Regions from separate parts of the Plantactinospora sp. BB1 genome, predicted to be linked through region 4. Evidence: riboswitches for the same ligand, from Rfam matches in the RefSeq annotation. Region 4 holds a riboswitch; each other region holds the start of a gene.
The links. Region 4 has a riboswitch for cyclic di-AMP ahead of C6W10_RS27580 (coiled-coil domain-containing protein). Riboswitches for the same ligand answer to the same signal wherever they lie in the genome.
Positions count from the first base shown of each region.

Region 1: linked by a shared signal. The riboswitch ahead of C6W10_RS35550 (hypothetical protein) and the one ahead of C6W10_RS27580 (coiled-coil domain-containing protein) in region 4 are both predicted to bind cyclic di-AMP.
Region 2: linked by a shared signal. The riboswitch ahead of C6W10_RS06520 (C39 family peptidase) and the one ahead of C6W10_RS27580 (coiled-coil domain-containing protein) in region 4 are both predicted to bind cyclic di-AMP.
Region 3: linked by a shared signal. The riboswitch ahead of C6W10_RS29385 (hypothetical protein) and the one ahead of C6W10_RS27580 (coiled-coil domain-containing protein) in region 4 are both predicted to bind cyclic di-AMP.

Region 1 is NZ_CP028159.1:8,099,308-8,101,498, forward strand. It holds gene C6W10_RS35545 (SDR family oxidoreductase) at 1-403, shown strand, start outside; cyclic di-AMP (ydaO/yuaA leader) riboswitch at 659-792, shown strand; gene C6W10_RS35550 (hypothetical protein) at 796-1,818, shown strand; gene C6W10_RS35555 (O-acetyl-ADP-ribose deacetylase) at 1,915-2,191, shown strand, end outside.
Region 2 is NZ_CP028159.1:1,549,737-1,551,927, reverse strand. It holds gene mdlC (benzoylformate decarboxylase) at 1-369, opposite strand, end outside; cyclic di-AMP (ydaO/yuaA leader) riboswitch at 625-768, shown strand; gene C6W10_RS06520 (C39 family peptidase) at 1,206-2,069, shown strand.
Region 3 is NZ_CP028159.1:6,735,344-6,737,534, reverse strand. It holds gene C6W10_RS29395 (cupin domain-containing protein) at 1-112, shown strand, start outside; gene C6W10_RS29390 (DUF5708 family protein) at 186-380, opposite strand; cyclic di-AMP (ydaO/yuaA leader) riboswitch at 653-783, shown strand; gene C6W10_RS29385 (hypothetical protein) at 787-1,815, shown strand; gene C6W10_RS29380 (glycoside hydrolase family 65 protein) at 1,864-2,191, opposite strand, start outside.
Region 4 is NZ_CP028159.1:6,313,580-6,315,770, forward strand. It holds gene C6W10_RS27575 (cation diffusion facilitator family transporter) at 1-867, shown strand, start outside; cyclic di-AMP (ydaO/yuaA leader) riboswitch at 1,115-1,242, shown strand; gene C6W10_RS27580 (coiled-coil domain-containing protein) at 1,249-2,191, shown strand, end outside.

The DNA.
Region 1 (2,191 bases), 1.8 Mb from region 4:
GGTGCCACCGATCTACCAGCCCGAACTGGCGGCCCGGGCCATCGTGCACGCGGCCGACCGGCCGGGCCGGCGGGAGTACTGGGTCGGTGCCTCGACGGTCGGCACCATCCTCGGCAACCGGCTGGTGCCCGGCCTGCTCGACCGGTACCTGGCCCGGACGGGGTACTCCGGCCAGCAGACGGAGCAGCCGGCCGAGCGGGGTCGACCGGCGAACCTGTGGCACCCGGTCGACGACGGCACCGGGGTGGACCGGGGCGCGCACGGCTCGTTCGACACGCCGTACCGGACACGGAGTCCGCAACTCTGGCTGTCCCAGCACCGGGGCGCGGTGACAGCGGGTCTGCTCTCGGCCGGTACGGTGGCCGGTGTGCTGTTCGGCACAACGCCCTGGCGCCGACGGTGACCGGGGAATCACGCCACCGACCAACCTGGACACGTTTCCGCACGTCAGGCGGTTGATAACGCGCTTGGTAAATAGCCGACAGCAGCTAGTCGATAATGGCGGACAAAGCATGACCTTCGATGCGTCCGACGCGCCGTGATTACTGATAGTCGTTGTCCGGCAACGCTTTTACCCGCGAACGGGGCTTGCCATTCCGGAAGTGAAACCGGGTATGCTGTCTGCCGTTCATAGCCGCCGGATACCGCGTGGTGCCGGCGCTGATCGCCGCCTAATCGCCACCCGGCGAGCCGGGGACCCACGCACCCCTGGGGTGAATCCGCGCAAGCGGTAGGGACCACTTCCATCCCGAACCCGTCAGCTAACCCGGTCGGCGGCCGACGGAAGGGATACATGTGAGGGCACCCCTACGCCGAAGGCTGGCGACTGCCCTGGCACTGCTCACCGCCGCAGCTCTGGTCGTGGTCCCGTCGGAGGCGTCGGCGGCGCCCGCGCCGAAACCGGCCCCCCAGGAGGAGGCCGACTCGCCGGTGCTCGGAGACGTGCTCGCCAGCGCCGGCAAGCGGCTCGCCGAGGCGAAGGCCGAGCGCAGCAAGTCCCAGCGGCGGCAGCAGCAGCTCGGCAACCAGTTGAAGCAGGCGGAGGCCAGGCTGGCGGCGCTCACGCCGGAGGCGAGCCAGATCGCGGCCGAGTCCTACCGCAGCGGCAAGCTCAGCGCCATCTCGATGCTGTTGAGCAACAACTCGTCCGACTCCTCGTCGAACTCGTTCATCGAGCGGGCCTCGGCGCTCAACGAGCTGAACCTGTTCAACAACAGCAAGCTCCGGGCGCTCAACGAGGCGCGCAACGAGGTCGGCGCGGCCAAGAAGGCGATCGACGAGGAGGTCGCCAAGCAGGCCGCGCAAGAGAAGATCATCCAGAAGCAGCAGTCGGACGCGAAGAAGGCGCTCGCCCTGGTGGGCGGCAACTCGCGCCCCGACAAGGGGCTGGTGGCGGCCACCTCGCCGGTCGCCCGGCCGGGGCCGGGGATGGCGGACGGCTTCCCCGGGCTGCCGTGCAACAAGAAGGACCCGACCACCAGCGGCTGCATCACCGCCCGGACGCTCCACATGTACAACGAGGTGCGTCGGGCGGGCTTCAAGAGGTTCGTCGGCTGCTTCCGGCCCGGTGGGCCGTTCGAGCATCCGAAGGGCCGGGCCTGTGACTGGTCGCTGCGCAACTCCGGGTTCAGCCGGGCTGCCAACGACGACCAGATGAAGTACGGCAACGACCTGGCCGCGTTCCTGATCCGCAACGCGGACCGGCTCGGCATCCTCTACGTGATCTGGTACAAGGAGATCTGGTTCCCGGACGAGGGCTGGAGTTCCTACAGCGGTCCGAGTGACCACACCGACCACGTGCACGTCTCGATGCTGTAGCCCGAGCCAACGCCACCGCCCCGTCACCTGTCCGCTCAGGTGACGGGGCGGTGGTGTTGTGCGGACAGGTCGCCGGTCGACTGGCATCATCGGCGGATGGCCACCATCGAAGTCGTGCTGGGCGACATCACCCGGGAGCACGTGGACGCGATCGTCACCGCCGCCAACGAGTCGTTGCTGGGTGGCGGCGGTGTGGACGGTGCCATCCACCGGGCGGCCGGTCCGCGGCTCGCCGAGGCGGGCGGGGCGATCGCCCCCTGCCCAGCCGGCGAGGCGGTGGCGACCCCGGCGTTCGACCTCGACCCGCCGGTCCGGCATGTCATCCACACCGTCGGCCCGGTCTGGGAGGGCGGCGGGTACGGCGAAGCCGAGC
Region 2 (2,191 bases), 3.6 Mb from region 4:
GACGTACGGCTCGGGCAGTTGGGTGGGGCGCACGTTGGTCAGCATCGGCTCGGACAGATTCATCGTCCGGGTCTGCTGGCCGGCGGTCACGATCATGGGTGTCTTGTTGTGCCAGGCGGTGACGAGGCTGCCCATTCCGTTTCCGGTGCCGGGCGCGGTGTGCAGGTTGACGTGCACCGGCCGGCCGCTGGCCTGGGCGTAGCCGTCCGCCATCGCGACCGCGGAGGCCTCCTGGAGAGCCAGAACGTAGCTGAAGTCGGCCGGAAAGTTCTTCAGGAATGGCTCCTCGGTGGAGCCGGGGTTGCCGAACAGGGTGGTCAGGCCGAGGGAACGGAGCAGGTCGTAGGTAGCTTCGTGCACCGTCGTCATCGGAAGGAGCCTCCTGCGGTCTTCGTCCCATGTTCGAGCCACCGGACCAAGCCGGCATTTCCGTCATACCGTACGCGTACATGATCATGCCGGTTTATCCGCCGGTCGCCTCCCGGCCCGGCTGCCCGGCCGGCGCTGTCCCAATCGCGCTCCGAGTCACTGTTTTCGCTGTTCAGTGGGGTTGGCAACGACAGAAGTCGACCAGTAATCTCGGCGAGTCTGGTCCGGCCCCTTGGTCGCCGTACGGGTGACACCGGAGCAGACCCGCCGAGTCGTTACGTAACGAGCCGGGGACCCACAGTTATCTGGGGTGAATCCGCGAGCCGCTGTGGCCCGCGGTAGGGCGGCCTTCCTGCCCGAATCCGTCAGCTAACCCGGTAGGCGGTGTCGGAAGGAGTAGCTGTTCGTGCGGCACCACCCGGGCCCCGGCCCATCCCCCCAGTTCCCTCGCTGCGTCGCGCCCCCGCCCCCGGCCGTCGCGACCGTCCCGGACCACCCGGTCCCCGGCGGCCACCCCAACCTGGCCCGATAGCGGTCCGTGACGCCGAAGTCGTCGACGCGCGGGCACCCCGCCGGCCCGCTGGCCGGCAGTTTCCGGTGGAGGCCGCCGGTCGGCCGCGACGGATCGTGGTGGCGCTGATTCCACCGGTACGCCGATAGCGGCGCCAACCCGGTCGGCACACCCTCGGTCCGTCCCGCCGAATGCGTATCGGCGGACCTTTTCCCGTGCGATTCCGTGCGATTTCGCGTCACGTTTCCCCGCAGCAGCGAAAGAAACGTCGCGTCATTTCTCGCCCCCCGGTGATAGTGGCGCGCATTTCCTCTGGAGGACAACGTTGAAGCACGCAATTAACGGGCGGTTCCGGACCGTCATGTCGGGCCGGCGTAACCGGCTCGCGCTCGCCTCGGCAGCGGTGCTCGCCGCCGCCGCGTCCACCGGGGTCGTGCTGACCTCGGACGGCTCGGCCGAGGCACCGCAGCCCTCGACCGTCGCCGTCGCCGACCTCGGCGCCCCGGCGGCGGGTCAGGCCGGAGCGGCGGTCACCACCGCACCGGAGACGACCGCACCCGCGACGACCGCACCGGCCACCCCGTCACAGCCGGCCACCAGCGCGCCGGGCACCTCCACGCCCAGCGCTGCGGCGAAGGCGGCTGCGGCCAGCACCCCGAGCAAGCGCCCGGCACCCCCGGAGTCGAAGCTGCTGGACTACCAGTTCCAGGCCCAGATCAACGGCTGGTACTGCGGCCCGGCCGCCACCCGGATCGCGCTGACCGTCCGGGACAAGAAGCCCAGCCAGGACGCCGTCGCCGCCGACCTCGGCACCACGATGAGCGGCACGAACTCGGCCCAGGACACCACCCGGGTACTCAACAAGATCATCGGTACCGACTTCTACCGCACCACCGCCATCCCCGGCGGCGCGGCCACCCCGGCGCAGATGGACCGGCTCCAGGCGGACGTCGTGCACGCCGTCACCAGCGGGTACGCCGTGGTCGTCAACATCGCCGGCTCGGCCACCGACCTCGCGGGCGGCTGGCACAGCTACCCCGGCGGGCACTACCTGACCGTCGTCGGCTACCGCGACGACGGCCGCACGGTGAAGATCGCCGACCCGGCCATCCCGGGCGAGGACAGCAACTACTGGATGACCACCATCGACCTGGCGAACTGGGCGGCCACCCGGGGCTACTCGTCCTGATCCGCCCCGTCCGCCGGTAGCAGCACCGACGACCCGCCGGTAGCAGCACCGACGACGCCGGCCCGACCCACCCACCCGGACGACCCGTGCCGACCGGGGGTGTGGGACGGGCCGGCGTCGTC
Region 3 (2,191 bases), 420 kb from region 4:
GCTCCTCGACCGGGTGCACCAGGGCGAGGCCACCTGGCAGGAGGTCGGCCAGACCCAGGACCGCTACGACAACCACTACGTGGAGAGCCCGGTGTGGACGGCACGCGGCTGACCACGACCTGAGGTGACAGCGGTGGAATCGGGTCGGGCGGCCGAGGATGGCCACCCGGCCCGGTGTCGGGTGGCTACTCGACCAGGCGGTCCCGCCTGATCTTGTAGACCCCGTACAGGCTCTCCAAGCCTCCAACGACCATCAGCACCACGCCGAGCTTGGTGGGCGTGAAGATGACGACATGCTCGTCCGGTCCGAACAGCCGGAGCGCCAGTCCCACCACAAAGGTGGCCAGGCCGGTGAGCAGCGTCTTACGGGCTGAGGACATCGAGGATCCCTGCTGGAGAAGAGGGGCGGGAGGATCTTCGAAAAGCCTAGTCAGGCCCGCTATCCCCAGCCTCCTGCCGGTTGAGGAAACCGGACTACATCCTTCGACCGACACCACACCGGCCCCCGCCTCCGAGAGCTGCCCGGCGCCTCGACCGGCACGTCGCCCATGAAGCAATTTCCACGGCGGATCACTCCGAAATCCACCTGTTCGACCCAGTTGATCAGGTAGGCTGACCCCGGTTTCGCCCGGTGGCGCACCCCTCCGCGCCGGCGTGACCGCCGCCGAATCACTTTCGGGTGAGCCGGGGACCCAGGTAGGTGGGGTGAGTCCGCAACCGCGGTAGGGACTTGTTCCGTCCCGAACCCGTCAGCTAACTCGGTAGGCGGGCGACGGAGGGACATGCATGACGGGATCCACACGTCGGCGGCTTCCGCTGGCCCTGGCCCTGCTCGCCACGTTCGGCGCGCTCGCCGGGGCAGCACTCCGGCCCGGCGTGGCGGAGGCGAACAGCCCCGCCGTCCTCGGCGACGAAGGCGACACCCCGCTCCTACGGGACGTGCTCGAATCGACCGGCCGAGGTTACCTACAGGCCAGAAACGCGCTGGCCAACGCGAAAGCTCGACAGGCGAAGATCGTCGCCGAGCTACGCCGGGTCGAGGAACGCATCGCGCAGTTGCGGCCCCGGGTGGAGCAGGTGGCCCGGACGGCGTACCAGACCGGCCGGATCGGCCCGGTGTTGGTACTGCTGCACAGCGGCTCGGCCGACGAACTCCTGGAGCGCGCCCGTGGCCTGGAGGCGGTGGCGCTGCGGGACAACGACGTACTGCGCGCACTCGGCCAGGCCCGGGAGCGGGCCGCGCGGGCGAAGCAGGCGCTCGACGCCGAGGTGGTCGAGGAGCGCCGCCAACTCGCCATCATGCTGCGGCAGAAGCAGGCCGCCGAGCGGGCGCTGGCCCAGGTCGGCGGCGCCTCCACCGGGGGCTTCGTCAACGCGAGTTCGCCGGTGGCCCGACCCGCGCCACGCGCCGCCGACGGCTCCTGGCCACCACAGTCGTGCAGCCAGCCCGACCCGACCACCACGGGCTGCGTCACACCACGCACCCTGCACGCCTACACCGAGGCACGCCGGGCCGGCTTCGGCCGCTTCACCGGCTGCTACCGCTCCGGCGGCCCGTACGAGCATCCGAAGGGGCGGGCCTGCGACTTCTCCGCCGAGGCGGGTGGCTTCCGAGGTGCCGCCACCGGCGCCGACCGGACGTACGGCAACAACCTCGCCGCGTTCTTCGTCCGCAACGCCGACCGGATCGGGGTGTTGTACGTGATCTGGTATCGGCAGATCTGGTTGCCGACGATCGGCTGGAAGTCGTACGGCGGCGCACACGGCGACCCGTCCAGCGACCACACCAACCACGTACACCTGTCGCTGGTCTGACGGCCGGGGGGAACACCCCCGGCCGAGCGGACCGCCGGGACGGGAGGGTCAAGTCGGTTCGCTCTCCGGGGTACGTCGGACCGGGGCGCGGCCGGCCGGTTGGGCGGGCTGCGGACCCGTCGGGCGGGCCGGCGGGATCGGCCGGGTCACCGGCTCCAGGCAGGTGATCCGGACCTTCTCCCCGTGGTGCAGCAGTTCGAGGGCGTCGTCCGGCTCGCCGTCGCGCAGCTCGTACGTCGCCTCGCGCGGCCGGACGTCCACCCGCAGGTGCACGCCCCGGTAGCGGAGCGAGAACTCCAGCCGGTCGATCCGGCTCGGCAGCCGGGGTGCGAAGGAGAGTGTCGCGGTGTGGTCGCGCATCCCGCCGAACCCGGCC
Region 4 (2,191 bases):
CGGCACCGGGGACGGCTCTGGGCCGCCTTCGGGCTGCTCGCCGTCCTGATGGTGGTCGAGACGGTCGCCGCGCTGGTCACCGGCTCGCTGGCGCTGCTCTCCGACGCCGGGCACATGTTCACCGACGTGCTCGGGATCGGGATGGCGCTGGCCGCGATCACGGCGGCCCGGCGGGCGGTCGGTGACCCGCAGCGTACCTTCGGCCTCTACCGCCTGGAGGTGCTGGCCGCGCTGGCCAACGCGGTACTGCTGTTCGGGGTGGCGCTCTACGTGCTGGTCGAGGCGGTACGCCGGTTCGACGACCCGCCCCGGGTGGCGGCCGGCCCGATGCTGGTGGTGGCCACGCTCGGCCTGCTGGCCAACGTCGCCGCCTTCGGCCTGCTCCGGGCCGGTGCGCGGGAGAGCATCAACCTGCGCGGCGCCTATCTGGAGGTGCTCGGGGACCTGCTCAACTCGGTGGGGGTGATCGTCGCCGCCGTGGTGATCATCCTGACCGGCTGGCGCTGGGCGGATCCGATCGTGGCGCTGGCGGTCGGGCTCTTCATCCTGCCCCGCACCTGGCGGCTCGGCCGCAGCGCCGTACGGATCCTGGTGCAGGCCGCGCCCGAGCACCTCGACGTGGCGGCCGTACGGACCCGGCTGGCCGGGGTGCCCGGCGTCTGCGACGTACACGACCTGCACGTCTGGACCCTCACCTCCGGGATGGAGGTGGCCTCGGCGCACCTGAGGCTGGACCGCGACGCGGAGGTCGGTACCGTACTCGCCGCGGCCCGGTCGGCACTGCGCGAGGACTTCCACATTTCGCACGCCACGCTCCAGGTCGAGCCGAACACCGCGCCCGGGGGCTGCGGTCCCACCGACTGGTGACCGGCAGCCACGTCGCGTCACGCATGGTCAGCCCGAGACGCCGCTCTCCCGGGTCCGTCGGCCGTCAAGACTCACCGATAGTTAGCGGCATCTTAAGTTTCCGGCGGGCGCTGGACATCTTTGTCCGGATACATCCGCCCAACTGGGAAAATCGCGAATCTAGCTCCGGCAACGCCACGTATCCCCGGACGGCGACTGCCGGTAAGCTCGGCTCCGGTCTCCGCCGGGCGGCGCCCTCCGGCGCCTGCGGGGACCGTCGCCTAATCGCACGCGCGAGCCGGGGAACCACGTACCAGGGGTGTATCCGCGCCAGCGGTAGGGATCTTCCGTCCCGAACCCGTCAGCTAACCCGGTCGGCGGCTGACGGAAGGACATTGTCATATGCCGTTCCTGGCACCCACCCGACACGCTCCGGCGTCCGCGCGGAGCGCCACGAGACCGTACCGGAAGGCCGCGACCACCGCGGCCCTCGCCCTGGGCATGGTCCTCGCGGCACTCGGCGGCGCACCCGCGCACGCGGCACCGGAGTACGCGACCCCCGGGGCGCTGGCCGCGGCACCCGGCGGCGACGACATCGACGGAGGCACGGACAGCCTGCGCGAGCAGCTCCAGGCCGCCAGCAAGGGCTATCTGACCGCCAAGACCAAGTTGGACAACTCCGTCAAGCGGCAGAAGGAACTGAACCAGCAGCTCGCCACGCTGCGTACCGAGGTGACGACCCGGAGCGAACGGGTCGCCGAGATGGCCGGCATGGCGTACCGGACCGGTCGGCTCGGACAGGTCTCCGCGCTGCTCAACAGCGGATCTCCGACCAGCCTGGTGGACCGGGCCGCCGCACTCGACACGATCTCGGCGAACGAGAGCCGGGAACTGCGCGGGCTGCGGGAGAGCCTGGACAAGGAGACCCAGGCCAAGGCGGCGCTCGACAAGGAGATCGGCGAGCAGCGCAAGCAGCTCGAGGTGATGGAGACCCGCAAGAAGCAGGCCGAACGGGCGCTGGCGGCGGCGAACAACAGCGGCGGCGCCGGCTCGGGAGTCAGCGGCAGCGGGGGCGGGTCGGCCCGACCGGCACCCCGCAACGCCGACGGCTCCTTCCCCGACGAGTCGTGCAGTCTCGACGACCCGACCACCGACGGCTGCATCACCGCGCGCACCCTGCACGCGTTGAAGCAGGCCCAGGCGGCCGGCTTCACCCGGTTCGTCTCCTGCTTCCGCAGCGGAGGCAGTGGCGAGCACCCGAAGGGTCAGGCCTGCGACTTCGCCGCCCAGAAGAACGGGTTCGGCGGAGTGGCGACCGGCGGCGACCGGACGTACGGCAACAACC